2 regions of the Halopseudomonas salegens genome follow, and region 1 is predicted to be linked to the other one. Evidence: predicted binding sites of a transcription regulator. Region 1 holds the regulator's gene; the other holds the start of a gene.
What was found. The regulator FliA, encoded in region 1, starts transcription of late flagellar genes. The targets are predictions, from matches to a motif close to CTAAAGTTTNNNNNNNNNNNGCCGNTAA.

Region 1 (14,688 bases):
GACAATGGCCAGCAGCACCAGAGCAGCTACCAGCACGCCCAGTCCAAGTCCTACCAGCAGCATTGCCCAGGGCGCCATCATGGCATCAGAATCCTTGCAGCTCGGCCCACTCTTCTTCACTCATCATCTTTTCCAGGTCCACCAGAATCAGCAACTCATTGTTCTTGTTGCAGACACCCTGGATGAACTTGGCCGACTCATCGGTACCCACATTGGGCGCAGTTTCGATTTCGGACTGGCGCAGATAAACCACTTCCGCCACGCTGTCGACCAGAATGCCGACCACCTGCTTGTCGGCCTCGATAATCACAATACGGGTATTATCGGTTACCGGCGCCGAAGACAGCCCGAAGCGCAAGCGGGTATCAATCACCGTCACCACGTTGCCACGCAGGTTGATGATTCCCATGACATAAGAAGGCGCGCCAGGGACCGGAGCAATTTCGGTATGCCGCAATACTTCCTGCACCTGCATCACATTGATGCCATAGGTTTCGTTGTCGAGGCGGAAAGTCACCCACTGCAGGATCGGATCTTCCGCACTCTGATTGTTGTCATTTTTCATCGTTATACTTCCCGCTCCAGGTTATGCGTTCATCCTAATGCGCCGGCGCAGGCTTGTCACCGCCTGTCTGCTGGCCATGCTGGCTAATCAGGCGGGCCAATGCCGAAACATCCAGCAAAGCGCACATATGTTCAATCACGGTACCTGCCAGCCAGGGACGTTTACCTTGCTGGGAACGCCACTTGACCTGTTCCGCCGTCAGCCTGATGGACTGACTGACGTCATGTACCGCCATACCCCAGTCGTATCCCTCAACAGAGATCACGAACTGCAGACGGTCCTGCAACTCCTCACGATAGCGCTCGGGCATCACCCAGCGCGCTGTATCCAGCACCTTCAGGTTGCCAGCCGGGGTCGGCAGGATGCCAAGAAACCAGTCCGGCTGCCCAAAGAGTGGCGTAATCTCGCTGTCCAGTGGGTAGATACTGCCCAGGGACACCAGCGGGACTGCCAGCGTCAGACCACCGACGTCAAACAGCAAGGCCTCGAACTCACCTTCACGCCAGGCTTCGTGCACAGCAGCTGCTGGTACCGGAGCCTCCTCCGGTGCAACCGTCTCGACGACGGCCTGACTCTCGATCGCCTTGTGCACGACCAGGGGAGCCGGCGGAGGGGCAACCGGTAGCGTTGGCTCAGCACTTTCCTGCAGCGCGACAGCTGCTTCTTGCAACAAATCATCCAGATAATGCTGCAGAGTCTGTTCCGGTATGTACTCCTGTACCGGGAGACGTTTACTCATGTGTAATGTGCCTTGTTGATCATGTCTGCTTCCTGTATCGGCCGTGAACGCATGGACATTAGCCTGACTCATGCTACCGCCACCTTGCCGGACAGCGACTGGGCGAGCAAATAGCGCAACAGAGCACGATAAGCCAGAACGCCACGGGCAGAGGCGTCCAGTTGCGAAGGCACGACGCCAGCCAGGCTGGCATCCCTCAGCTTGGTATCAATCGGGATAAACGCTTGCCAGAGATGATTGCCATAATCCAGACGCAAGGTTCGCAAGGTGCTCACCGAAGCCTGGGTACGACGGTCAAACAGGGTGGGCACGATAGTGAAAGGCAAGGCCTGCTTGCGCGATCGATTGACCATATTCAGTGTATGAACCATGCGCTCCAGGCCCTTCAGGGCAAGAAACTCGGTTTGTACCGGAATCACCAGTTGCTCGCAGGCAGCAAGCGCGTTGATCATCGATACCCCCAGGAGAGGGGGACTGTCGATCAGCACAAAGTCAAAACGGTCCCACAATTGCGCCAACGCACGCGACAGCACCAGACCAAAACCACCCTGGCTCGCTGACTGGCGCTCCAGCGTAGCCAATGAGGTACTCGACGGCATCAGGCTGATGCGTTCATGCGAGGTGGCCAGCAACAAGGCTTCCGCCAGCCCGTCAGGTACCTGGCCCTGATGCTGAAACAGATTGAATACGCTGCTGGTCAGGCTGTCAGGATCATGCCCGAAATAGCTGGTCATCGAGCCATGCGGGTCCAGATCAACCACCAGCACACGCTGCCCCTGATCAGCCAGCAAGCCGGCCAGGGCGACAGCTGTCGTGGTTTTGCCCACCCCACCCTTCTGATTGGCTACTGCCCAGACTCTCATTACACCCCTCCGCGAGTCATGTGCCTTGCCTGCAGTGCAGGCACACAACGAAATTTTGACGCCTGACAGGATCAGACGCAGCTATACAGAATTAATTAGCAGAAGTCGTGCCAGTTTGCGACCTGGCTTCGCGCATTGAGTCGATAGGGTCCGCTTCGTTATCGAACGGGGTATGCCGCTGATCGGTAAAGCGTGACACCAGTAGCACCACCCGACGATTCGCGCGCCGACCGGCGGCGGTGGTGTTGTCTGCCACTGGCTTGTGCTCACCGTAGCCGACTGCAGCCAGCCGCTGGGGATCGACGCCACCATTGGTCAGCATACGCACGACACTGGCTGCCCTGGCCGCAGACAACTCCCAATTGGTCGGATACTGACGCGAATTGATGGGCAGATTATCGGTAAAGCCTTCCACATGAATCGGGTTCTGATACGGTGCCAGAATGTCGGCTATACGATCGATCAGAGTGAATGCAGCATCCAGCGGCAAAGCGTCCGCACTGGGGAAAAGCAGGCTTGAGTTGAGTTCAATTTCGATCCACAACTCATTGCCGCGCACCTCCAGATCGCCGGCGCTGATCAGATCACCGAAAGCCGAACGCAGCGACTGGGAGATATCTTCCAGTGCGTCCTGGCCCTCGCCATCACCACGACCACTGGCCGCAAATTCGCTGGAACTACTGATACCACGCGGCACTTCTTCTCCGATCTGGATCGGCTGGATGGATCGCTGCGGGGTATTGAACGCTCCCACCAGCGTATCCGACAAAACCTTGTACTTGCCTTCATTGACCGAAGAGATGGAATACATGACAACGAAAAAGGCAAACAGCAAGGTAATGAAGTCAGCATAGGAAACCAGCCAGCGTTCATGGTTCTCATGCTCGGGCTGCATTCGACGACGCATGGCCTACTCCAGGAAGCCCTCGAGCTTCATTTCGATGGCGCGTGGATTTTCGCCTTCGGCAATTGAGAGCAGCCCTTCCAGCAGCATTTCACGGTAGCGTGATTGCTGCATGACGACCGCCTTGAGCTTGTTGGCTACCGGCAGCAGAAACAGGTTGGCCAGAGCCACACCATAAATGGTCGCCACGAAAGCGACTGCAATCCCGCTACCCAGCGCTGACGGGTCAGCCAGATTGCCCATCACGTGAATCAGCCCCATCACCGCCCCGATAATACCGATGGTCGGCGAATATCCACCCATACTTTCGTAAACCTTGGCCGCCATCAGATCACGGCTTTCCTGGGTGATAATGTCCACTTCCAGGATGCTGCGCAAGGCCTCCGGTTCGTTACCATCCACCAACAGATGCAGCCCCTTGCGGACAAAGGGGTCCGGTTCCAGATCGGCCAGACTTTCCAGCCCGAGCAAGCCCTCCTTACGGGCCGTAGTACTCCATTCGATGATGCGCGCGATACCTTCCTGCAAACGCTGCTGGGGTGGCACAAAAATCCAGCGTGCGATGGTCAGCGCGCGTTTGAAGATGGGCAAAGGCGTCTGAATAAAGGAAGCACCCAGAGTCCCGCCGATAACAATAATCGCCGCCGGGCCATTGAGCAGAGCGCCGAGATGCCCACCCTCAAGATAATTGCCCCCAATAATGGCCACAAAAGCCAGAATGACGCCAATTATGCTGAGGATATCCATCAGCCCAGCTCCGCCAGATAACGGCCGATATCATCCAGACTGTAAATACCATCGGCCAGGTTGGCCTTGGCAATAGCCATCGGCATCCCGTAAATCACGCAACTGGCCTCATCCTGCGCCCAGATCTGACTGCCCGCCTGTTTGAGCATGCGCGCACCTTCACGACCATCAGCGCCCATACCGGTAAGGACGACCGCCAGCACCTTGTCCTGAAAGGCCTTGGCAGCCGAACCAAAAGTGACATCGACACACGGCTTGTAATTCAACCGTTCGTCACCCGGCAGTATGCGTACCGTACCACGACCATCCACCATCATCTGTTTGCCACCGGGTGCCAACAAGGCTGTTCCGACACGCAATATATCGCCGTCCTCGGCTTCCTTGACGCGAATCCTGCAAAGCTTGTCGAGACGCTCGGCAAAGGCCTTGGTAAAGGCTGCCGGCATATGCTGCACCAATAGCAGCGGGGCCGGAAAACTGGCCGGCAATTGCGTCAGTACTTTCTGCAGGGCCACCGGGCCACCGGTCGAGGTGCCAATGGCAACCAGCTTGTATTGGCGTTTGCGTGGTGGTGGGCTGCTGGCCTGCCGAGGCGCTGCCGGGGCGTCTCGGCGGGGGGCAGCGGGCTCATTCAGCGGCCTGCGCAAGCCTGCTGCTGGCGCCGGGGTGGCTGCTGTGCTGCGGCTGGGGCCACTCAGACCCAGCGAATGCCGGTTGGTCCGTGCCAGGGTATGTACCCGCTCACAAAGCAGCTGCCGTACCTTGTCCGGGTTGCGCGAAATGTCTTCAAAATTCTTTGGCAGGTAATCGGCTGCACCGGCTTCCAGCGCATCCAGGCTGACGCGGGCACCTTCGTAAGTCAATGAAGAGAACATCAGCACTGGCGTAGGGAAGCGCTGCATGATTTCCTTGACCGCAGTAATGCCGTCCATCACCGGCATTTCATAATCCATGGTGATAACGTCAGGCCGCAGTGACTGGACCTTTTCGATTGCTTCCTTGCCATTGGTGGCCGTGCCGACAACCTCAATCTGCACGTCACCGGCGAGAATTTCCGTTACCCGGCGGCGGAAGAATCCAGAGTCATCCACCACCAGCACCTTAACCGCCATACTGTCTCCCAATCACTATGCTGGGCTTGTGTAGCCCGCGCCCTGACAATCCCGATTTATTCCGGAGCAAACCTACCGGCGGGCACAGCAACGTCAGCCACGACGTGCATAGCGCTTGAGCAGGCCCGGAATATCCAGAATCAGGGCAATTCGTCCATCCCCGGTAATAGTTGCTCCAGCCATACCAGCCGTGCCATGGAGCATTCGACCCAGGGGTTTGATCACCACTTCTTCCTGACCTACCAGTTGATCAACCACAAAGCCGACCTTCTGTGTTCCCACGGACACTATTACCACACTGGCTGCCGAATTGTCCGAGGTATCTTCCACCCCTGGCAGCAACCAGCGCTTGAGGTAGAACAGCGGCAGTGTCTTGTCACGTACGATAATGACTTCCTGACCATCGACGACATTGGTGCGTGACAGATCCAGGCTGTATATCTCGTTGACATTGACCAACGGCAAGGCAAACGCCTGGTCAGCCAGCATGATCATCAGGGTCGGCATGATTGCCAGTGTCAAGGGTACCTTGATGGCAATCCGCGAGCCTTTGCCCTTGGTCGACTCGATATTGATGGTACCGTTGAGCTGGGAAATCTTGGTTTTGACCACATCCATACCGACGCCCCGGCCGGACACATCGGATATTTCCGTCTTGGTCGAGAAGCCCGGAGCCAGAATCAGATTGAAGCATTCATTCTCGCTCAGGCGCTCGGCGGCATCCTTGTCCATCATGCCCTTCTCAACCGCCTTGGCACGCAGCACATCCGCATCCATACCGCGACCATCGTCAGTGATGGTCAACAGAATCTGATCGCCTTCCTGTTCAGCGGCCAGCACCACTTTACCGGTGCGCGGCTTACCCGCCTGCTCACGCTCATCAGGCATTTCAATACCATGATCGACCGAGTTGCGCACAAGGTGGACCAAGGGATCAGCCAACGCCTCAACCAGGTTCTTGTCCAGATCGGTTTCTTCACCAATCAGTTCCAGGTTGATTTCCTTTTTCAGGTTGCGCGCCAGGTCCCGCACCACACGCGGGAAGCGGCCGAATACTTTCTTGATCGGCTGCATGCGCGTTTTCATCACCGAACTTTGCAAGTCGGCAGTGACCACATCCAGATTGCTGACCGCTTTGCTCAATTCTTCGTCATTATTGCTGTCACCCAGGCGCACCAGTCGATTACGCACCAGCACCAGCTCACCGACCATATTCATGATCTCATCCAGCCGCGCGGTATCCACGCGCACGGTGGCGTCAACCGGAGCCGGCTCATTTCCACCGTTACCCCCCGCCGACTTGGCGGCAGGCTTGGCAGCCGGTTTTTTCTCGGCAGCAGGTGACGCTGCTTTGGCTGCGGCTTTGGGGGCCGCCTTGGCAGGTGGCTCAGTTTTTTCCGCAGGCTTGGCGGCTGCAGGCGGCGGAGCTGCACCCGCTGGCGCACCTTCGACACCGGGGCCCTTGCCTTTGCCGTGCAATTGATCGAGCAAGGCTTCGAACTCATCATCACTGATGTCGTCTCCGGCCTTCTCACCTGCCGGGCTGCCCGCCGCCTCGGCGTCAGCTGCGACGCCCGGGGCCTTGCCGCTGCCGTGCAATTCATCCAGCAGCGCTTCGAATTCATCTTCGGAAATATCATCTCCGCTGCTCGCTGGAGCAGCTTCGGCAGCTTTCAGTGCCGGGGCCTTGCCTGGCCCGTGCAACTGATCCAGCAGCGCTTCGAATTCATCATCAGTGATTTCATCACTGTCAGCCGACCCCTCTGCCGCAGGCGCTTCCGGGGCATCAGTGGCAGTACTTCCACCGGGTTCATGCAAGGCATCCAGCAACTGCTCGAACTCGTCGTCAGTTATATCGCCTTCAGGCGTTGCGTCCGGGCTTGTGGGTGCCGTTTCCGGCTCGGCACTGGCGGGCGGTTCCGGCGCCGCATCCGCCGACTCAGGCTGAGCCAGTACTGCCAGTGCGGCCAGGAGTTCAGGATCAGCCGGGGTCGGCTCAGTACGTTCACGCACTTCATCGAACATGCTGTTGACGCTATCCAGCGCTTGCAACACCACATCCATGAGTTCCGAGGTGACCTGACGCTCGCCTTTTCGCAAAATATCAAAGACGTTCTCGGCAATATGGCAACAACCGACCAGAGCATCGAGCTGCAGGAATCCAGCACCACCTTTTACGGTATGGAAGCCGCGAAAGATAGCATTGAGCAAATCCGTATCGTCCGGACGATTTTCCAGTTCAACCAGTTGCTCGGACAACTGTTCGAGGATTTCACCCGCCTCGACCAGAAAGTCCTGGAGGATTTCCTCGTCCGCATCGAAACTCATGCACCTACTCCCCTAGAATCCAAGACTGGACAGAAGATCATCAACTTCATCCTGCCCTGACACAACGTCTTCTCTTTTATCGGCATGAATCTGCGGACCTTCACCCCCAGAGGAGGATTTTTTCTGTTCTTGTTGTTTTTCATCGTGCTGAATACCGGCCATACGGTCGACGTGACCGGCCATTCGTACCAGACTGACCAGGCTTTCTTCGACATCGTGAACAAGGGTCGTTACCCGCTTGATCACCTGACCGGTCAGGTCCTGGAAGTCCTGCGCCAGCATGATATCGTTGAGGTTGCTGCTGATCTGACTACTCGACTGTTCGGTTTGCTCGAGGAATTCACCCATGCGCCGGTACAAGTCCCGGAACTCATCAGCGGCCATCTCGCGCCGCTGCAGGCGCTGCCAGTCATTGCGTAAGGCAGCGGCCTGCTGCCCGAGATCGGTCGCCACCGGAAGGGTGTCATCAACCAGATCCATGGTTTTATTGGCCGCGCCCTCAGTCAGCTTGACGACATAATCGAGCCGGTCAGAGGCATCGCTGATCTTGGACACTTCACCGTCTGGCTCCTGCTCTCCCAGAGCATGACTGGTATCCAGCTGAAAATTCACGATGGCATTGTGCAGTGCGCGGGTCAGCTGACCAACCTCATGGTAGAGGCCGCGATCACGCGCCTGGTTGATGGCATGAACCACCATGATGGCTTCACCGAACTTGCCCTGTTCCAGGTACTCGACCAATTGGCGCGCGTTGTCCTTGAGTGAGTTTTCGAACTCCTGAGCGGTCGCCTGGCCGGGATCCTTACTTAACGCCATAACCTGTACCCCGGTGCTTGATTATTGTGCCTGTACGCGCTCAAAAATCTTTTCGATCTTCTCTTTCAGAGCCTGGGCGGTAAAGGGTTTGACCACATAGCCATTGACGCCAGCCTGAGCCGCTTCAATGATCTGGTCACGCTTGGCTTCGGCAGTCACCATCAACACGGGCAAGTGTTTGAGGCGCTCGTCGGCGCGAACTGCTCGCAACAGGTCGATACCGCTCATGCCGGGCATGTTCCAGTCGGTCACCAGAAAGTCGAAGTTGCCGCTTTGCAGCATGGGCAGCGCAGACGTACCGTCATCGGCTTCAGCGGTATTGGTAAACCCGAGGTCGCGCAACAGGTTCTTGATAATCCGCCTCATTGTCGAAAAATCATCAACAATGAGAATTTTCATGTTCTTGTCCAAGTCGACCTCCGTACAAACCAGGAATCCAGCGGCTCGGTGCCCCGCCTACCTAATGTTATTGGCCAAACAAGCCGGTTAATAATCCAGCCGTCAGTCTACCGGACTTGCTGCAGCAGCGCTGCCGATAGCGACGAAAATAATCCCTGCGCATTGGGCGCCAACAGAACCGGGTCAGTCTCCCTGCCAACCCGACAATCGCGCTCGCAAGCGAGCAGCCGATTGCGAGTGGAGCTGACTTACCCGGGATTCGCTGACCCCGAGCACGGCGCCAATCTCTTTCAGGTTGAGCTCTTCGTCGTAATACAGCGACAACAGCAGCCGTTCACGCTCTGGCAGACTATCGATAGCCTCGACCAGGGCGGCGCGAAAGCGATCGTCACGCAAGCCATCAAACGGACCTTCTTCACCAACCGACTCGGCCGGCATCCCCGCAGCCAGCAAATCATCAAAACTGAACAGGCGGCTGCCGGCAGTATCGTTGAGCATGGCGTAATAATCGTCAACGCTTACGTCTAATTCGGCCGCAACCTCATGATCTTTAGCGTCACGCCCCAATCGGGACTCGACCGCACGTATCGCTTCACTGACCATCCGCGAATTACGGTGCACCGAACGTGGCGCCCAATCCCCCTTGCGCACCTCATCCAGCATGGCGCCACGAATGCGAATGCCGGCGTAGGTTTCAAAACTGGCGCCCTTGCCATGGTCGAACTTGCGCGACGCTTCAAGCAAACCGATCATGCCGGCCTGGAGCAAATCATCGACCTGAACACTGGCCGGCAAACGGCCCAGCAAATGATAAGCGATACGCTTGACCAACGGAGCAAACTGCTCCACCAACTGATCCTGATAATTATTATTTTGCGCTCGCGTATACATGCTCACCCCGCCAGCCGATGCCATCATAAGCCTGATCCTGTCCGCTGCACCAAGCGCTCGACAAAAAACTCGAGATGCCCGCGCGGGTTAGCCGGCAGCGGCCAGCCATCCACTTTTTGCGCTATGCCACGAATGGCAATAGAGGCCTTGCTGCGCGGAAAGGCTTCGTAAACTGCCTTTTGCTTCTGTACCGCCTTGCGTACCGACTCGTCGTAAGGAACTGCGCCAACATACTGAAGTGCGACATCCAGAAAACGATCCGTTACCTTGGTCAGCTTAGCAAAAACTGAACGGCCTTCCTGCGGCGTATGCACCATATTTGCCAGAACACGGAAACGGGTCATGCCGTGATCCCGGTTGAGCAGCTTGATCAAGGCGTAGGCATCGGTAATCGAAGTCGGTTCGTCACAGACGACCACCAGCACTTCCTGGGCAGCGCGCACAAAGCTGACCACCGAATCGCTGATCCCGGCAGCGGTATCCACAATCAGCACGTCAATATTCTGGCCGATATCACTGAAGGCCTGGATCAGACCGGCATGCTCCTGCGGTTGCAGATTGACCATCCGCGCAGCGCCAGAAGCCGCCGGCACGATGCGTATACCGCCCGGACCATCTATCAGCACGTCACGCAGCTCACAGGTACCGTCAAGCACGTCCACCAGAGTGGCTTTGGGTTTCAGGCCAAGCAGTACATCCACGTTGGCAAGACCAAGGTCAGCGTCAAGCAAGACGACGCGTCGCCCCAGATCAGCCAACGCCAGACTCAGGTTGACCGACACGTTAGTCTTGCCGATGCCGCCCTTGCCACCAGTGACTGCGATAACCTGAACCGGATGATTGCTCGCCATCTCGCTGCTTACCTTAATCTGTATTGTTTTCAACCAGCACGCTGGCTATTTAGTATACCGGCAAAAACGTCGGCCATGGTGGCATCTGCCGGTGTTTCCTCACTGGCCAGGCTGACTGCACGACTGACCAGCTTATGGCCAACGGCCTTACTGATGTCATCCGGAATACGCTGGCCATCTGCCAGATAGGCTAACGGCAAACCGACCTCCATAGCCAGCCCGAGTCCCTCACCCAGTGTCGCTGCCTCATCGACCTTGGTCAGCACACAGCCAACCAGGTTGCAGCGTTTATAGCTGTGCCAGGCAGCCTTGAGCACACGATACTGGCTGGTGGCCGGCAGTACCAGCAGAGGTTGCACTCGGCGACCCTGTTGCGCCAGCTCATTCAGCTGGCTGCGCAGCTCCGGATCATCCCCATGCATACCCGCAGTATCCACCAGCACCAGACGCTTGTCGGCAAAATCCGCCAACACCTCGCTCAGGTTGTTCTGTTCATCCACCACCCGTACCGGCACATTGAGAATACGGCCCAGGGTACGCAGCTGTTCATGGGCACCAATACGATAGGTATCCATGGTAACCAGAGCCACGTGTTGACTGCCGTGTTTGAGCACATAGCGCGCGGCCAGTTTGCCCAGGGTGGTAGTCTTGCCGGCGCCGGTCGGCCCAACCAGAGCGATAACACCGCCCTTGTCCACCAGGTCGGCTTCTGCAACCGGCAGGCTGTGCGCCAGATGAGCCAGGAGCAAGCGCCAGGCCTGGCGCTGATCGGAGATATCGGCCACCTTGGTCATCAATTGCTGCGACAGCTCTGCCGGCAAACCCAACTGGGTCAGCTTGCGCCACAACCCCGCCTGCTTGGGCTGCTGCTGATTGATCTGCCCCCAGGCCATGCTGCCCAGCTGTACTTCAAGCAAGTCCCGCAGGCCGGCAAGTTCGGCTTTCATCGCTTGCATACCGGCGCTGTCGCTGGCACTGGAGCTCGCCTGTTCGCTGTAGGCCTCAGGTGCTTTTGCGGGTTTGGCCAGCGGCGCCACATAAGGTTCGGTCGCTTCCTGCTGCAAGCGGGCGAGGAAATCACGGGCTTCAGTCGAGCCACTTTCAGCGGCCTCGCGCATGCTGTCGCCAAACATTTGGCGGTTGACTACCGGGCTGTCGCTTGAGCGCTCGCCGGCATCCAGTCGTGCCCGGGCGGTAACCATCTGCTCGCGGGTTTTCTTCAACTCACGATCCAGGCCCGGTGTGGGTGGCGTTACTCGTGCTGGCTCGTAATCCAGCGCAGCGGTCAGCTCAATTCCGCCAACTACCCGACGGTTGCCAATGATGGAAGCTTCCGGCCCCAGCTCGTCGCGGACCTGCTTCATCGCCTGACTCATGTTGGCGGCAAAGAAACGTTTGACTTTCATGGCTGACCTCACCCTTTATGCTCAATTCTGCCCGACGGTGGCCACGATAGTGACCTGCTTGTTGTCGGGAATCTCCTGGTAGGACAGTACGTGGGTACCTGGCGCGGCGTAGCGAACAAACTTCGCCATCATGTTGCGTACCGGACCGGCAACCAGCAATATTGCCGGCTTGCCTTGCATCTCCTGACGCTGAACCGCTTCTGCCAGGGAACGTTGCAGTTTTTCCGCCATTCCCGGCTCGAGCATGATGCCGTCTTCACCACCCTGTCCTGCCTTCTGAATACTCTGTAGCAACATCTGTTCCAACTTTGGATCCAGAGTGATCACAGGCAGCTCAACGTCAAGCCCGACAATGCTTTGCACGATTGAGCGAGACAAGGCGATGCGCACCGCAGCGATCAACGCGCCGGGATCTTGACTCTTGCTGGTCTGATTGGCGATGGCTTCGGCGATGGTACGAATGTCACGCACTGGCACCTGCTCTTGCAGCAGCCCCTGCAACACCTTGAGCAACCCGGACAGTGAAACAAGCCCCGGCACCAGCTCCTCCGCCAGCTTGGGTGAGGCCTTGGCCAACACCTGCATCAGCTGCTGCACCTCTTCGTGACCCAGCAACTCGTGGGCATGCTTGTGCATGATCTGGTTCAGGTGCGTAGCAACAACGGTACTCGCATCCACCACGGTATAGCCCAGCGACTGCGCCTGGTCTTTCTGCCCGGCTTCAATCCATACTGCTTCAAGACCAAAAGCCGGATCCTTGCCGGGAATACCCTTGATCTCGCCAAACACCTGTCCCGGATTGATCGCCAATTCACGGTCGGCATAGATCTCGGCTTCTGCCACACCAACGCCCATCAAGGTGATGCGGTAGACATTGGGCGCCAGATCCAGGTTGTCGCGAATATGTACCGAAGGCATCAAAAAGCCCAGATCCTGCGACAGTTTCTTGCGTACCCCCTTGATCCGCGCCAGCAACTGGCCACCCTGGTTGCGATCAACCAGGGGGATCAGACGGTAGCCGACTTCCAGGCCCAACATATCCACCGGGGTCACATCATCCCAACCCAGCTCTCGGGTTTCCGGCTTCTGCAATGCCGGTACCTCCGCTTCCTTGCGCTCCTCTTCCGCCGCGGCTTCTTCCTTGTTTTTCTGTTTCTGGGCTATCCAGTACGCGGCACCAGCAGCCAGCGCGCCGAGCGAGAGGAATGAAAAATGCGGCATGCCGGGAATCAGACCCATGACAATCAGAATACCGGCAGCAATAGCCATGGCTTTGGGTGAGGTAAACATTTGCCGCTGTACCTGGTCACCCATATCTTCCGAGGTAGAAACGCGGGTAACCATGACCGCCGCAGAGGTCGACAACAGCAACGAAGGAATTTGTGCCACCAAACCGTCACCGATGGTCAGTAGCACATAGATGCGCCCGGCTTCAGCAAAGGGCAAACCGTGCTGCGCCATGCCGATGGCCAGGCCACCAATGATATTGATCGCCAGAATCAGCAAGCCAGCCACGGCATCACCGCGAACAAATTTGCTGGCGCCGTCCATGGAACCATAGAAATCGGCTTCCTGAGCCACTTCCTGGCGTCTCAGCTTGGCTTCTTCCTGATTGATAATGCCGGCATTCAGGTCGGCATCAATCGCCATTTGCTTGCCCGGCATGGCGTCCAGGGTAAAACGGGCGCTGACCTCGGAAATACGTCCGGCACCTTTGGTCACAACCACGAAGTTGATAATCATCAGAATGGCAAACACCACCAGACCCACGACGTAATTACCACCGATGACCACTTCGCCAAAGGCCTGAATCACCTTGCCAGCGGCATCGCCACCCTCATGACCATATAACAGGACTACCCGTGTCGACGCTACGTTCAGTGCCAGGCGCAACAGGGTCGCTACCAGCAAAATGGTCGGGAAGACAGCAAAATCCAGTGGCCGCAAAGCATAGGCACAGACCAGCAACACCACCAGTGCCAGCGCAATATTGAACGTAAAAAAGGTGTCCAGCAGAAAAGGCGGCATCGGCAACATCATCATGCCGAGAATCACCAGCAGCAGAATCGGCACGCCCAGGCTGCCGTGACGCAAGCTGAGTAAACTGCTCCGCATATTCCCCAGCACTTGTGTGCGATCGACTGCCATGCCTGTCCTTTCCCCATCAAAAAGTTGACGCATAAAACCGCTTGCACAAGTACTCAGCAAGAAGCGTTCCATTTTACCGAGAATTTAGCCATGCATTCTCAACCACGGGCTGCCTCGAAGCCTGCGGCAATGATATGCTCTTGTGCTTACGGCCACCGCACCTGTTTGAGATGAGGCTCCATGAATCAGTTTTCTGCGCCGCTGTTAATCAGCCTGTTTGTACTGCTTGTTGGCTGTAGCGGCCTGCCTGAGCGGCAAACCGACAGTGGTGAAACAGACAAGGAAAGCACGTCCGACAGTCAAAGCGAACGCGAGACTGAGCTGGCTGAATTGTTTGCTCAACCCTACATCGATCCGCTGACTCGCTATCTGGAAGAGCATGAAGACAACCGCCGGTATAGCGCCTACATCGCGAAGGTCACCACCGAGAGAGACCAGCGCTGCCAGGCTATTGCCGAACAGTACCGCGGGCGGGCTGCCAGCCAGGAAAACCTGAACCGCTACCGTCGCGGTTACCTCTATTCCTGCCCGGATGATGTCAGTGCCTTTGCCGAGCGCGTCGAGAAAGCCATGGCAGTTGAGCGCCAGGCCAATCAGCGGAGTTCGGACACCCGTTCCTCTGTGCAGGAAACGACTCAGCGACAGATCAATAACTGCTACCTGTATTTCACCATTCGCAATCTGCGGCGGGCACGCAATAACTGTGAGCAACCGGCAGCAGCCGGTGACCCCAAGGCCCAGCACCACCTTGCCAGCCTGGAAAGAACGGATGGAGACCTGGCCAGCGCCCTGGAGTGGGCGCGGCTATCCGCAGAGCAGAATCATGCTCCCGGCCAACTGCTGTATGCTGAACTCTTGCAAACCGGCCAGGGTGACAACCTCAATAACCGCACGGCACTACAATGGCTGGAAGCAGCAG
Region 2 (14,688 bases), 1.1 Mb from region 1:
CGTGCTCGGCTCACTGAAGAATCCGCACACCATGCCCTTTGGTTCGGCCTTCCCCAGCCCCGATCTGTTTCCGCTGGCACGACTGGCGCGCTCAATGACGCACAGCCTGCGCACCCTGTCGCCCCATGACATCATTGCCGACATGACCGCCGGCAACCCCGACCTGATGCGCCAGATTGCCCTGCGCTACATGGTCAGTGGTGTGATGCTGCCGATGGAAGAACTGGTGGTCACCAATGGCGCCCTGGAAGCACTCAACCTGTCACTGCAAAGCGTTACCCAGGCCGGCGACCTGGTCGCCATCGAATCACCCGCCTTCTACGCCTGCCTGCAGGTGCTGGAACGGCTGGAACTGAAAGCCGTAGAGATCCCCGTCCATCCCCGGGATGGGGTCGACCTGAAAATACTCCGCGAACGCCTGGCCAGCCTGCCGATCAAGGCCTGCTGGTTCATGAGCAGTTTTCAGAATCCCGTCGGCGCCAGCCTGAATGAAAGCCGCAAACAGGAACTCTACAGCCTGCTATGCGAGCATCAGGTGCCCCTGATTGAGGACGATGTGTACGCCGAACTCTACTACGGCGAACGGCCGCCCAAGCCGATCAAGACCCTGGATACCCAGGGTCTGGTGATGCACTGCAGCTCCTTCTCGAAAAGCCTGGCACCCGGCTATCGCGTCGGCTGGGTTGCTGGTGGCCGCTTCGCCGAACGCATAGCCCGGCTCAAACTGATGACCACCATCTCACCTTCGGTACCCGCGCAAACCGCCATCGCCGATTACCTGCAACACGGCAACTACGATCGTCACCTGCGCAAACTGCGCTACGCCCTGGAAAGCCAACAGGACGCCATGCTCGCTTCGGCGGCTCGCCACTTTCCAGCGGGCACCCGCGTAACCCGTCCCGCAGGCGGTTACTTTCTCTGGTTTGAGTTTCCCGACAATGTGGATTCGCTTCAGCTGTTCAAACTGGCCCTGGCTCAGGGCATCAGCCTCGCACCCGGCCCTATCTTTTCCGCCAGCCAGGGCTTCCGGCATTGTGCGCGGTTGAATTACGGGCATTCGTGGGGAGCGGAGAGTGAGCAGGCTATGGCGTTGTTAGGACGGATGTTGCGGTCGTTTTGATTTTGGGCGGACTTTAATAACAAATGAGAAGTACGTCACATTTTCTTAATGATGACGTTGAAAGCTACTCGTCACCCCTCTATTATTGCCGCGCTCCTAAATAGAGCACCCTGTCCTCAGGATCAAATAGCAAAGGAGTTTGCTTAGTGAAATTTTCCGGTTTTATCCTTACCCTTTCCCTGACCGCTCTTGCCGCTGGCTGCAGCAGCCTGGACGGTAACGTCATGCAAGCAGGCTTGTCAGGCCTGAAAGCTGCCACGCTCAGCGACGATGAAGTCATCAGCATGAGCAACGAAGCATGCGCAGACGCGGATGCGAATTCCCCCATTGCACCGAGCAACAGTGCCTACAACCGCCGTCTGAACAAGATTGCGAGCTCACTGGGCAATGAAATCGCTGGCATTCCAGTCAACTACAAAGTCTATATGATCGACAACGTCAATGCCTGGGCCATGGCCAACGGCTGTATTCGTGTCTATTCCGGTCTTATGGACAAGATGAACGACGACGAAGTAGCTGGCGTATTTGCCCATGAAATGGGCCACGTTGCCCTTGGTCACAGCCGTCGCGCCATGCAGGTCGCCTATGCGGCATCAGCCGGTCGCAGTGCTGCCGCATCCTCTTCCAATGCCGCTGTTTCTTCTGCCGCCAGATCTGACCTGGGTGGAATGACTCAGGCCTTGATCAGTGCGCAGTTCTCACAGTCGCAAGAGTTTGATGCCGACGAGTTTGCTCTGGATTTGATAATCGAGCGGAACATGAATCCGCAAGGTTTGGCCACGGCTTTCGACAAGCTCTCGGAAATGGGTAGCTCAAACAGCAGCATGTTTGACTCTCACCCGGGCTCGGACAAGCGGGCTACTCGCATTCGCAACATGATTGCAGAGCGTCAGGACTAAGCGGATCCGCATTATTTCCGCCTGACCGTCAAAAGCTGCCATTACGCATAGTTCTGGCAGCTTTTTTATGGTCTTCACACCGGGTTAGTTTGCCAAAGGGCCGGGCTTCGTTTTTCAATGCTTGATCAGCTTGGTAATGTCCTGAAGATCAACAGAAAGCCCGTGCAGTAGTTCGCTCGCTTTGGTGGTTCGCTCCACATTTTTCTGGTTGGTTGATCCGATGTTGGTGATCTCGGTCAGGTTGCGCGATATATCGTTGACCACAGCATTCTGTTCTTCTGCAGCGGTAGCGATTTGGCGATTCATATCCCGGATTGCCTCTATGGCTCGAGTTACATCATGCAGCATGTCGCCAGCTTCGGTGACCAGACGAACACCTTCGTCGCTGCGCTCCTGGCCAGCCTCGATGGCCTTGGCCGCTTCAATGGCACCCCGTTGCACCGCCTCGATAATCTCGTTGATCTCGGCGGTTGAAGCAGCAGTGCGCTGGGCAAGCGTGCGCACCTCATCTGCCACCACAGCAAAACCTCGGCCAGCTTCACCGGCACGTGCGGCCTCAATGGCGGCATTGAGCGCAAGCAGGTTGGTTTGCTCCGCCACACCACGAATCACGTCCAGCACTTTTCCAATTCGGCCGCTGTCATTAGCCAGATTGTTGATTACGTCTGCTGTTCGAGTAACTTCACTGCGCATGTCGGAAATACTTTGCACCGTTGTCTGCATCACGGCTTCGCCTTTTTGCGCGGCAATATCGGCGGCATCAGCGGACTCAGCAGCCGTGCCAGCATGAGCGGCCACCTCTGCCGTGGCGGCAGACATCTCCTCCATCGCGGTTGCCACCTGGTCAGTACGCGTCAATTGCTCACGCGTACCACCGGCGATTATGGTTGCAACGCTATTGAGCTCACCGCTTGCTTGATCAAGCTCACGCGTGCTGATTTCCAACTGGTTGAATGTTGCCGCAAGAAAATCATTCAACGTGTTTGCTGCATGAGCCAGGCGACCAAGCTCGTCTTCACGCTGGATGCGCGACGTAACGCCCAACCGACCTTCACTCAAGGCCGTGACCTGATCAATCAGCGTTCGCACGGGAGCAACCATACTGCGGTCAATGCGCCAAATGCTCAGCAACGTTAAAACAGCGCCGGTCAAGATCAGCGTCAGGGCTCCGATCAAGACGGCACGATGCGCGCTGCTGGCAATATCATTCGATCTGTTATCGGCTTGCTCTCCTAACTCGCTAACCAAGGCGTTCATCTGCTCAGAGGCAGCACGATCAATCCCGCTCACCGCCATGTCACCAGCCTGAGGATCATAACCTGACGCAGCAAACGCCTGATAACCCTTTCGGTATGCCTCACCCAACCTGAGATGCTCTTCTTTGAGCGATTCAATGCCATTCCGGGTTGCCTCCGGCACCCCTTCGAGATCCCCCAGCAGGCTGAGCGTCGCTTGCACTTCTTTTTCCCGGTTCTGGAACGCAGTCCAGTACTTGTCGAGGGCCGCAGAGTCCTGACCTCTCAGCAATACATTCTTCCATTCCTGCACTTGGGTCTTGAATTGGCTATTACCCTGCTCAATAAGTTGAGCAGCCCGGAGCGGGCCTTGCACCAGCTCCTCGTAGGATTTGACGCTCGACGACAAAATGCTTTGGCTGATTAAGGCGATGGCTGTGAGCAACAGCAAACTTCCAGCAATCAACGCCAGCGTCTGCGCACGAATGGATTTACTCAGCATGAGTTCCTCTGGGGGTTACGGGCATGGGGATAACGAGCTTCAGCACAAGTCAGTGGCTGTGCAGATTATCGGCAAATACCTGGTACGCTTTAGGCAAAAAGTGTCAGATTTATTTTCCTGCGGCTAATGGCCAATTTTTCTCGGCTTCGGTGATTGAAGCATCGAAAAACGAACCAGCCTGGCGTGATACCGCCTTATAAACAGATTGCGAACGACGCATCCATCGTATTCAAGGCCCGTCCATCTGGCATAGGATAGGCGGCACCTTTTTACTGAACGCCAACAGCCAACCCCAGGAAGCGTCCAATATGATCACGTTACACCACCTGAACCAGTCCCGTTCCAAACGCATTATCTGGATGCTGGAAGAGCTCGGCGTGGAATATCAGCTGGTCGCCTACCAACGGGACAAGGTCACTCGCCGCGCACCCGAGGCGCTCAGGGCCATCAACCCCCTGGGCAGATCACCCGTGATCGAGGATGACGGCTTGGTGATCTGCGAGTCCGGCGCTATCATCGACTACCTGGTCAGCCGCTACGGCGCAGACACCTTCGCGCCGCCGGCAAACACACCCGCACATGCCCGCTACGTGCAATGGCTGCACTTCGCCGAAGGCACCGCCGCCTTCCCGCTGATCGCGCTGTACCTGTTGAGTGCAGACAACAGCCAGAAGTGCTTTCTGGGCGGATTCGCCCGCGAACAGATGACCGACGTGCTGACCCTGGCCAACAACGAACTGGCCGACAAGACCTACCTGATGGGTGACCAGTTTACCGGAGCAGACGTGCTGAATTCGTTTGTATTCGAGAAGATCGGGGGAACGCAGGGGCTGGATGAGTATCCCGATCTTGAGAAATACATGCAGCGAATTCTGGCGCGGCCTGCTGCGCAGAAGGCCGAGGCGTTGGAGCGGAAACATGATGCGGAGGCGTAATTTTTACTGATATCAGCCTGTGATTACCACCCACATCCATTAATAACAATGAACCTAGAAGGGGTTGTCAATGAAAGCCATCACTACCAATGAAGGCCGCAACCAGGGCCACTTGGTCGGCTTCGGCTCCAAAGCGTACCGCAACTATGTGCTCTTCGCGCTGACGCTTATATACATCCTCAATTTCGTCGACCGCGCCCTGCTAGCGGTCGTCGGTCCCGATCTGGTGCCGGACCTCGGGATTACCGACACCCAGTTTGGCCTTCTCACCGGCTTCGGTTTTGCCTTGCTCTATACCGCCGTGGGCATCCCGCTGGCGCGCTTTGCCGATGTCGCCCACCGCGTGTGGATCATGACCGTCTGCGTCGCCCTGTGGTCGCTGATGACGGCGCTTTGCGGCCTGGCGACGGAAGTGACCATCGGCTCGGTGACCATCGGCGCGTTCTGGATTCTGCTGATGTGCCGCGTCGGCGTGGGTATCGGCGAGGCGGGCTGTACGCCACCGGCCAACTCCCTGATCGCGGACTATTTCATTCCGCGTGAACGCTCCCAGGCGCTGGGCTTCTACGCCATGGGCGTCACACTCGGCACCATGTTTGCCAACCTGGTCGGCGGCTGGGTGACCGACGTGTTCGACTGGCGCACCGCCTTCTTTGTCGTCGGTTTGCCGGGCCTGCTGGTCGCCCTTGTTTTCAAATTGACGGTCAAGGAACCACCGCGCGGCTACACCGATCCGTCGCAAGCGGTGCAAAAAGAGCGAGCCAGCCTGGGCGAGGCTATCCGCGAGCTGATGGGCAAACCGGCCTTCTGGCTGATGACCGGCGGCGCCACGGTTGCCGCGTTCTGCGGTTACGGTATCTCCTCGTTCCAGTCGCTCTTTCTGGTCCGCACCTACGGAATCACCGCCGGTGAGGCGGCGATCTGGATCAACACGCCGGTAGCTCTGTCTGCGGCCATTGGCACCTTCGCCACCGGTTGGCTAGCGACCAGGATCTACAAGAAGCACCCGGGCGCCATCGCCTGGGTACCGGCAATGGGCCTGGCACTGTCCGTTCCCTTCTATATTTTCGCCTTCACGACCAACAACCTGTTCTACGCAGCAGTTGGCCTGGTTATCGGCGGTTTTGTGAAGTATGGCTACCTGGCCGCCCAGTACACGATCGGCCAGGGTGTGGTAAGCATGCGTGTGCGCGCAATGGCCACGGCAGTGATGCTGCTTCTCGTCAACCTGTTAGGCTACGGCTTCGGCCCGCTGTTCATTGGCATGGTCTCTGACATCTTCTTCAACTCCGGCGTCGCCGAGCTCGGGGTCACAGTTGGCGAACTATCGCGCAATCAGTGTCACCCCACAGTAATCGGTCAGCTGGATCAGACCCTGCAAAACGTATGCGGTCAGGTCTACGCGCAAAGCCTGCAAACCTCCATGGTCATAATGGCCTGCCTGTACGCTGCCAGCGCCCTGTTCTTCCTCCTCACCTGGACCCGACTGGGCAAGGATATGGTGGACAGAGAGGTTAAAAAACCGGCCACTGCATAAGTGGCAAACCAGAGGGCGCAATGCGCCCTCTTTTTTTACCCCTGTTTTCGTTCGCCTGATTGCCCTGCCTTGATTTTCAACCTATCCCAACCCCACCTCATACTGACCCAGAGCAATACGCCGTACGCCAATAATGGCCAGACTGCCCTTTTGCGCAGCCGTACGGAGACCCCAACATGACCTACGATATCGCCATCATCGGTGCCGGCCCCAGTGGAATATGCCTGGCCCGCGCCCTGTCCGGCCACGGGCTGAATGTGCTCCTGATGGAACGCCAGCCCGAAGCCGCGCTGGCCGAACCCGCCTTCGACGGTCGCGAAATCGCCCTGACCCACAGCTCGCAAGCACTGCTGGAGCAACTGGATATCTGGTCGCGCCTGGACGCGCAGGACATCGCCATACTGCGTGATGCCAAGGTATTCAACGGCCCCTCCGCTTTTGCCCTGCAGATCAACGCCAGGCAGACCGGCGCAGACCGCCTGGGCCACCTGGTCGCCAATCACGCCATCCGCCGTGCGGCCTATCAGAGCCTGCTTGCGGCAGCCGATACCGAGCTACGCTGCGAGGCCGAGGTCAAGATAATCAAACAACAGCCCGACGCCATCGAGCTGACCCTGGCCAATGGCGATGTGCTGCACACCCGATTGCTGGTCGCCGCCGACAGCCGATTTTCCGAAACCCGTCGCATGCTGGGGATAGGTGCGCAACTGAAGGACTACGGCAAGAGCATGCTGGTGTGCCGCATGCAGCACGAAGAAGACCATCAGCAAACCGCCTGGGAATGGTTCGGCTACGGCCAGACCCTGGCCCTGCTGCCGCTCAACGGCAGACAGTCCTCCGTGGTCGTCACGCTGCCCCCGCGGCAGATCGCCCAACTACAACAGATGGACGAGGCGCAGTTCGCCATGGAAATGGCCGAGCGCTTCGACCACAGGCTGGGACGCATGCAGCTGATCAGTACCCGGCATGCCTACCCCCTGGTCGGCGCCTGGGCCCGACAGATGGCCGGCCCCCGCTGCGCCCTGATCGGCGATGCCGCCGTCGGCATGCACCCGGTCACCGCGCACGGCTTCAACTTCGGGCTCGCCAGCGTACACCGGCTAAGCACATTGCTATTGGCCGCCCACGCCCGCAACCAGGACCTGGCCGCGCCAGCCCTGCTGGAGCGCTACCAGCGCCAGCAACGACTGGCGACCTGGCCGCTGTACCAGGCCACCAACCTGCTGGTTGAGTGCTACACCAGCGACAAGTTACCCATGCGCCTGCTGCGCAATGCCGGGCTGCGGTTGGCACAGCAGGCTCAGCCGTTGAAGCGGGGGATCGCGCGGCATTTGACTAGTCATGGGTGAGGGATATAGGCGCAGATCAGCCGCAGGTCAACATTAATCCGGGCGAGTTTACGGGTGCTTCCGCTACTGATTAGCCATGTATTCGGCAAACTTCTCAACATCCAGGGAGCCGAGGCCGGTCGCGATATCGTAGCCAGGGCCTGTTGGATAGGAACCCCCGGCGTGCCCATCCACGACATCATTCAGCACGATGGAACCGTCAGGCACGGCATTTGTTGATACAAGCTGGTAGAGACTTTTATGGATCGAATTTGGCGAGGTGTGTGCGGAAGTCAACATCGGCTTTTCGCGGTTTTTCCTGGCCTGATTGGCAATGGCGACCGCACCGGCGAAGAACGACGACGATACCGAGGTGCCGCCAACCACATACCACCCTCCGAGAATGGATGAATAGATACGGGCACCGTAGCTAGGATCAGCGTTAAAGGCCAAGTCCGGTACGGACCGAAACGCCGTAGTGTTGGCATTCTGGACGGATGAAATCCCCTGGTAACTGGGCATTGGTACGTACACTGACATGCCAGCCCCAGCATCTACCCACGCCGCCTCGACGAGGGGGGTTCCCGAAACCGGTGTGGTGCCACCAACCGCGACAACGTCCGCAGACGCGGCCGGAAAGTTGACCACCGCGTTATTGCCCGCAGCCGCGACGAAGACTATTTGACTATTCAGAAACAAGTGAGTCTTCGAGCCTTCCGTCCTGAACTCTGAGATGCCGAAAGGCATCAATATGACATTTACCCCTAAATTTTCAGCAGTCTTTACTGCCGTGAACATATCGGCCTGATTCACGGATTTTGCCTCGATGACGTAGACAGTCGCCCCCGGGCTTATGGCATTGATCATCTGAACCGAGAGGTTGCTCTGCAAGGACCAGTTGGAATTGGTAATATTCCCGGCCTGGTTGATGATGTTCAGGTTGATCGGTTTTAGATTATATTGCGCTGCGAACTTATTGAGGTCGTACTGCAGGTTCGAATAATGATACGCCGTGATGACAGCCACTTTGATCCCATAGCCTGCGGGCTTGTTATTTAGAGAAGCCGGCACGTTGTAGGCCTGCTGAAACTGCTGAGGCGTCCACCCGCTTGACGAAGTCGAACTGGCCAAACTGACCGAACTCTGCAAGCTCATGGTCTGCCGAAAGCTGGAGGTCTCCACGGGAGCGTCGTCAGTGGCCAGCACGTAAGCATGCTGGAAATCGTCGTCGGCCGGCACATACCCCGCTTCCTCGGGAGGGGTTTCCTGAGCAGGGGCCTCCTTGTCGCCGTTCTCGATCTTGCAACCGTAAAGCCCTGAGGCTAGTAACAAAACAGCCAAACAGGCGCTGCGCCGCACCGAAACTGCAAGTTTGTTCATTGTTTTTTTGGAACCGAGTGGCCTGAAGGTATCGAGAGCATAGTCGGCCTTTCGATTAATAGCCATCTGCCAGAAGACCCGCTATTGCCTGTGTTCGAACAAACCTGCCCTGGGCCCGAGCTCACCAACGATTCTGAGTGGTCGCTAAACTAACCGGGGCAGACTAGCCCGCAAGAACCCTCAACCGCTCTCAAGGCCAGAAAGCGGTGAGTGCTTGTACCCGTTTCAGGTATATGTGTTCTGCGATAGCCCATACGGAAAATACGGGCTTCAGGGGCGTTCCATGACTAGCAGCGTCGAGGTCGCAGAGGCCAATAACCGGTCATTTGCATCGACAATCCGACCTTCTGCGTAAGCGGTTCGGCGGCCGATCGTCATCACTGAACCAATGGCTCTTATCGTGCCTGTCTTTTCTGTCATTGCCCGGTGATAGGCGACTTTGAGTTCCAGCGTGGTATAAATTTGATCAGCCCGAAGTTTCGAATGCACTGCGCAGCCGCAGGCGCTGTCCAGCAATGTTGCCGCGAAGCCGCCGTGCACAGTGCCGATCGGGTTATAAGCATGCCGGCCCGGTTCCGCTTCGAATACCGCTTGGCCATCAGTAATGTCGACAAGACGAAACTTCAGCGTTTCGCCAATCGGTGCGCTCTTGCCGGAAGCAATCAATGCCTGCAGCTGTTCCAGCCCGGTCGCGTCGGGATTGGTATCGTTGACGTTCATAGTTGGACTCTCTTGCTCATCAGTTGTTGATATCTGCTGCAACCGCGGCGCTCACCCTGGCCCGGGGCAGGCCGACGATAACCGGGATGAAGGCAAGCAGCGCCAGCCCCGAGCCAGCCGTCATCGTGGCTGCCAGAGCGGTTGTTGGGGGCAATGGCAGAACGCTCGCCGCTGTGGCACCGATCGCTGCACAGGCCATCTGCAGAAAACCCAGAAGCGATGAAGCGATTCCGGCATTTTGCGCGAAGGGTTGCAGCGTGATCGCCGTTCCCAGCGGGTTAAGGAAGCCCATGCCGAGCAGGAACAACCCCAGGCCAGCGGTAATCGACAACAAGGTCGGGGATGCAGCCAGGGCCAGAATCACCAGACTTCCTGACAGCGCGATTAGCGCGCCGACCATGACAGCCCTGGCTTGCCCCAGTTTGCGCGCCAGGCGCGGTGCGAGGAAACCGGCGCCAAAGACGATAAACACGGTTGCCGCGAAATACAGCGCAAGCTGCAACCCGGTTAGCCCAAGTTCGCTGATCAGGATGGCCGGCGCGGTCGCAAAAAAGGTATAGAGCATGCCAATCGTCAGGCTGACCGAGAGTGCTGGGTAGATAAATCGGCGATCACAGGCCAGCGCGCCATAGCCTGCCAAGACAGTACGAAGTCGCAGGGGCTGTTTGGCGTCGCTCGGCTGCGTTTCGCCCATGCTCCGCAGATAGAAAATACCGAGCACCAAGGCAAACAAACCAACAGCGGCGAAGATGAAGCGCCAGCCCAACAGCGCACCGAGCCCGGTACCGACGAGCGGCGAGAAGCCCGGCGCTGCAGCCATGGCAATCATGATCAATGCCAGCGCCCGCGCAAGTGCTTCGCCATCAAACAAGTCACGTGCGATCGCCCTGGCCAGCACGGAGGCAGCACAGGCGCCCAGCGCCTGAACAACGCGCCCTATAATCAGCACTTCCAGGGTTTGGGAGAGCGCACACAACGCGCTGCCGGCAGCGAAGGTGACCAATCCGCCAACTACCAAAGGCTTGCGGCCGAAACGATCGGCCAGCGGCCCGACGAAAAGCTGTCCTACAGCGAAGGCGATGAAAAAGCTGCTCAAGGTCAGCCCAAGATCGCGTGGCTCCACACCAAGACTGAGGCTTATGCCCGGGAATACCGGCAGGATCACATTGGTTGCCAGCGATCCCATCGCTGCCAGCCCCGCCAGCAAGAAGAGAATCGATCCATTCAGGACTCGTGGAGATTCGGATGACATATTCACAGGCATTCTCTCTACAGTGACGGCGCTATAACCCAGGGCGTTTGCTCTTCAGGCGACCGACACCTTGACAAAGCCGATGGAACTTGTAACTCTCATCATAAGAGTTACTAAGGGAATGTCAAATGAAAACCAAATCCTTTGCTGGCATGCGTTGCTCGGTAGCGGGCGCACTGGAGATCATCGGTGACCGCTGGATTCTTTTATTACTGCGCGACCTGGGCCTTGGACTATCAAGGTATGACGACTTCAGGAAAAGCTGTGGCATCCCGACGACAACGCTATCCAAGCGGTTGCAACTGCTGGAAGAGCACGGTGTGGTCGAGCGAACGCGCTACAACGAGCGGCCGCCACGCGATGAATACCACCTGACCGAAAAAGGCCGGGATCTCTGGAAGGTCACTACCGCCCTGCGGGAATGGGGTGATCGCTGGGATGCCTCGGGCTATGGCGCACCAACCATCGAGGTGGTTGATCGCGACAGCGGAAATGAAGTACGCCTCGCACTCGTCGACCCGAAGACTGGCCGGGTCGTTCCGCGCGACAGGATCTTGTTGCGCCCCGGTCCCGGCGCGGATGAACGCGTCCACGCGATGCTGGGCACCGCCAAGACCAAGGCCGAGAAATGAAATTCAGTACACATACCGAAGCAAGCTCGCCCGCTCAGACTGAAGTGGCACTGATCGTCGGCGGCGGGCCGGGCATCAGCGCAAGCTGCGCACGACTGCTCGCGGCGAACGGCTTTCAGGTTGCCATCGCGGCAAGAAGCGCCAGCAAGCCGGTCCTGCTGGAATTGGCGCAACACCCGAACATCCATTGCTATGCCTGTGATGCCAGCAATGCCGCAGAGGTAGAGCAGCTATTTGCCACAGTGGCAGCCGACCTGGGAGACCCTTCGCTGGTTATTCACAATATCGATGGTCGCTCTGCCGGTATTTTCCGCAAAGGCGTGGGTGAGGCCGACTCGAGTCTTTTGCTGGATACCCTGGTCAACTCGGCTCTCAGCGCGTTCAATGTTGCACAGCAGGCCGTGCGTTCGATGCGAGGCCGGGATCTACCCGACTCTGGCCACCGCGGCACCGTCCTGTTTACGAACGCCAGTGCAGCGTTGAAGGGGTTTGCCAAGAGCGCGGCCTTTGCCATGGCCTGTCAGGCAAAAACCGGATTGGCGCAAAGCATGGCTCGTGAGCTGATGCCGGAGGGCATTCACGTCGCCCAGGTCATCATTGATGCGGCGATCGGAGTCCCGCAAGCCGATGGCAACCGCAAACACTGGGCCGCCGGACTAACCCAAGACGACAACATGGCCGACCCGGACGAAATTGCGCAGGTGTACCTGCAGCTGCACCGGCAGCACAGATCGACGTGGGCCTTTGAGGTAGCGCTGAGACCGTGGAATGAAAAATGGTGAAAAGACGACAACTGTAGCTTTACCCGAATGACCCAATCTCTCGCGCAAAATTCGCTGCAGGCTAAAGGGCCTTGTACGTCCGGCGGCTTTCGGCCAGAAGCAGCCGTTCGCGAATGGCATTCACTGACCGAAAGCGACACGTCTTGGGGATGTTGGATCCAGCTTCGAGCCAACCCCGGAAAGTTGTGCGAAAATCTAAGCCAAATCGCCCAAACCAAAACGGACTCATATGGAAGTGAATCACCCCACTTGTTACCACATCGCATTTCACTTCTGTGTAAGCTACATTCCTGGTGCGACCATTCCCGCTACCCGCCTCAGCAAAATCCTTGAAAGCATCTTTTATGGACGGCCGCTTAGCTCTGTGGCGTTGAATTATCTACAGCAAAAGCACCTCACCGAGCTATATAAGTTGGCAACAGGAGAGATGTCCTACGAAAGCTACATCGCGGCTTTGGATCCGATTTTAGTAGCACATGAGCAAGCAGCCAAAACAGAACATCTGGTGCAGCAGGCTGAATGTTTGGAACAAGAGCGCAGGAGGCATGTTGAGGCGCAGCGCATGCGTGAAGCCAGGAAGACTGACCATATTTCTCGAGCTGCCACGCAGAGAGCCCAATACAATCAAGAGCGTGGGTCAGCAGTTGCGGCACGTCTATCCGCTGAGTCCATGTGGGAAACTCAATCCAAACAGAATCGTGAACTGGCTGAAGCAGCATATTCAACTCGCATGAGCGAACCCGATTGTAAAATCCCAACAGCTCGAGAAATTGCTCAGCATTTCCGTGTGAGCTGGCCTGAAGCGCTAACTTCGCCGCTCAGCAATATCCTGAATGCACTCTATCAAGGGCGTCCACTTTCCGTTGCATATCTCAATTACCTCAAGCTCAAGTTCCAGCCGATTTATCAACTGGCCATCGGACAAGCGACTTACGAGTCTTATATTTCAGACTTCGATGCAACTGAGGCTGCGCACAAAACAGCCGAGTTAGCTCGCCTTGAACAAGCCGACGCGCACAGACTCCGCCGTAAACAAGCTGAGGCTGCCAGGATTGCTCAAGAAAACGACCCGGCTTACATTGCCCAAAAGAAACACGAGGAAAAGTGCGGCAGGTATGGCATCGCCAGTTCCAACCAGCTTCCAGAGCAACTGATACCAATTCTGGACAAACTGGATAACGGCACCGCGTTGTCGGTAGACGAATACCTGTGGTTAACCAGTTCCGGCAAGCGCTACTTCACTGTACAAGTTCAGCGGGGCTACCATCGATGCCAAGCCGAGCTGTGCGTCAATGATTTCAACCGCACACAATATCCGTGGCATGCAATTAATGGCAGTGGTCATTACCGAAAATGCGACATGCCCGACGAAGCGCTTCAGCTTCTTGATAGGACGGACATGTCTTTGCTCACTTCTCACAAACTGAAATCCGCTTTTTTTACGACTCGCGGCGGTGTAATGCGGGATCTCTGCAGGTTTAAGCAGGCGGTAGAGTTGGGCATGCGAGCCTATGAACTGACACCCAAGGATTTCAGGCCATGCACGCTATTGGGTGCCGTTCACATGGAGCTGGGTAACTACAGGTTGGGGCATGACTGGTACACCAAAGCAATCATGCTTGGGGCAGATGAGCGGAGCGTCGACAGCGAGCTCAAGCGTATTTACGCACAAACCGACAAGGCCACACGTAAACGCATGAAGGCGTCCTTACTGGCTGAAGACTCCATGCGGTTCAGTTGGGTCGATGATAAAACTGGCCGCAAAGACTGATGGGCTTTATGGCCCCTACGTTGCGACTCGGTATTAACCGGAGTTTGTAAGAACTGGAGTGGCCGCTCCTGGCCGAAAGCAGACACCTTCGAACGCGGCGTTGGCTAGTGACTGCCGGTATTTTATCCAGCCCATTCAGTAACAGTCGTGTGGGCGGTGCGGCGAACACCGCCTCGGTTGTTCTTGCCGGCAACCGCCCACGCTAGCTGCAGGGCTCCTGCCACGGCCTACCCTCAGGTTGTCGGCACGTCGAAGACAAAACAGGTTGTGGTTGCATGGGCATAGAGCTTGCCCGCTTCGTCTTCGATGCGGGCGTCAGCCGTGGCGATCTGCTTCCCGCCGCCTGCCATCGAGCGCTGCAGTGAGGCTTGCTGCTGGCCGGTCCAGTCTATAGTCGATGTGGTCATGGGGTTTCCAGGTGGTGTTAAGCAGGCTGCGTCTCCAGGGAGCGGCTGCCGCTGTCAGGTTTGATGCGGAACCAGATGGAATACATGGCCGGCAGGAACACCAGGGTCAGTACAGTTCCCGCCAGGGTGCCTCCGATCAGGGTGTAGGCAAGCGTTCCCCAGAACACCGAATAGGTGAGCGGAATAAA

Region 2: the regulator FliA is predicted to act here: its motif matches at 3,822-3,849, upstream of BLU07_RS14540 (methyl-accepting chemotaxis protein).

What each region holds. Positions count from the first base shown of each region.
Region 1 covers NZ_LT629787.1:2,077,590-2,092,277, forward strand. The annotation lists gene BLU07_RS09350 (DUF2802 domain-containing protein) at 1-81, opposite strand, end outside; gene BLU07_RS09355 (chemotaxis protein CheW) at 86-565, opposite strand; gene BLU07_RS09360 (CheW domain-containing protein) at 600-1,304, opposite strand; gene BLU07_RS09365 (ParA family protein) at 1,373-2,167, opposite strand; gene motD (flagellar motor protein MotD) at 2,259-3,074, opposite strand; gene BLU07_RS09375 (flagellar motor protein) at 3,078-3,818, opposite strand; gene BLU07_RS09380 (protein-glutamate methylesterase/protein-glutamine glutaminase) at 3,818-4,930, opposite strand; gene BLU07_RS09385 (chemotaxis protein CheA) at 5,024-7,258, opposite strand; gene BLU07_RS09390 (protein phosphatase CheZ) at 7,271-8,074, opposite strand; gene BLU07_RS09395 (chemotaxis response regulator CheY) at 8,096-8,473, opposite strand; gene BLU07_RS09400 (RNA polymerase sigma factor FliA) at 8,657-9,388, opposite strand; gene fleN (flagellar synthesis regulator FleN) at 9,388-10,215, opposite strand; gene flhF (flagellar biosynthesis protein FlhF) at 10,245-11,621, opposite strand; gene flhA (flagellar biosynthesis protein FlhA) at 11,643-13,769, opposite strand; gene BLU07_RS09420 (tetratricopeptide repeat protein) at 13,950-14,688, shown strand, end outside.
Region 2 covers NZ_LT629787.1:3,136,770-3,151,457, forward strand. The annotation lists gene mapR (GntR family transcriptional regulator MpaR) at 1-1,120, shown strand, start outside; gene BLU07_RS14535 (M48 family metalloprotease) at 1,267-2,019, shown strand; gene BLU07_RS14540 (methyl-accepting chemotaxis protein) at 2,134-3,756, opposite strand; gene BLU07_RS14545 (glutathione S-transferase family protein) at 4,065-4,691, shown strand; gene BLU07_RS14550 (spinster family MFS transporter) at 4,762-6,228, shown strand; gene ubiM (5-demethoxyubiquinol-8 5-hydroxylase UbiM) at 6,405-7,577, shown strand; gene BLU07_RS14560 (S53 family peptidase) at 7,641-9,002, opposite strand; gene BLU07_RS14565 (PaaI family thioesterase) at 9,207-9,656, opposite strand; gene BLU07_RS14570 (Bcr/CflA family efflux MFS transporter) at 9,676-10,863, opposite strand; gene BLU07_RS14575 (winged helix-turn-helix transcriptional regulator) at 11,037-11,540, shown strand; gene BLU07_RS14580 (SDR family NAD(P)-dependent oxidoreductase) at 11,537-12,322, shown strand; gene BLU07_RS14585 (hypothetical protein) at 12,552-14,093, shown strand; gene BLU07_RS17775 (hotdog family protein) at 14,327-14,500, opposite strand; gene BLU07_RS14595 (efflux RND transporter permease subunit) at 14,518-14,688, opposite strand, start outside.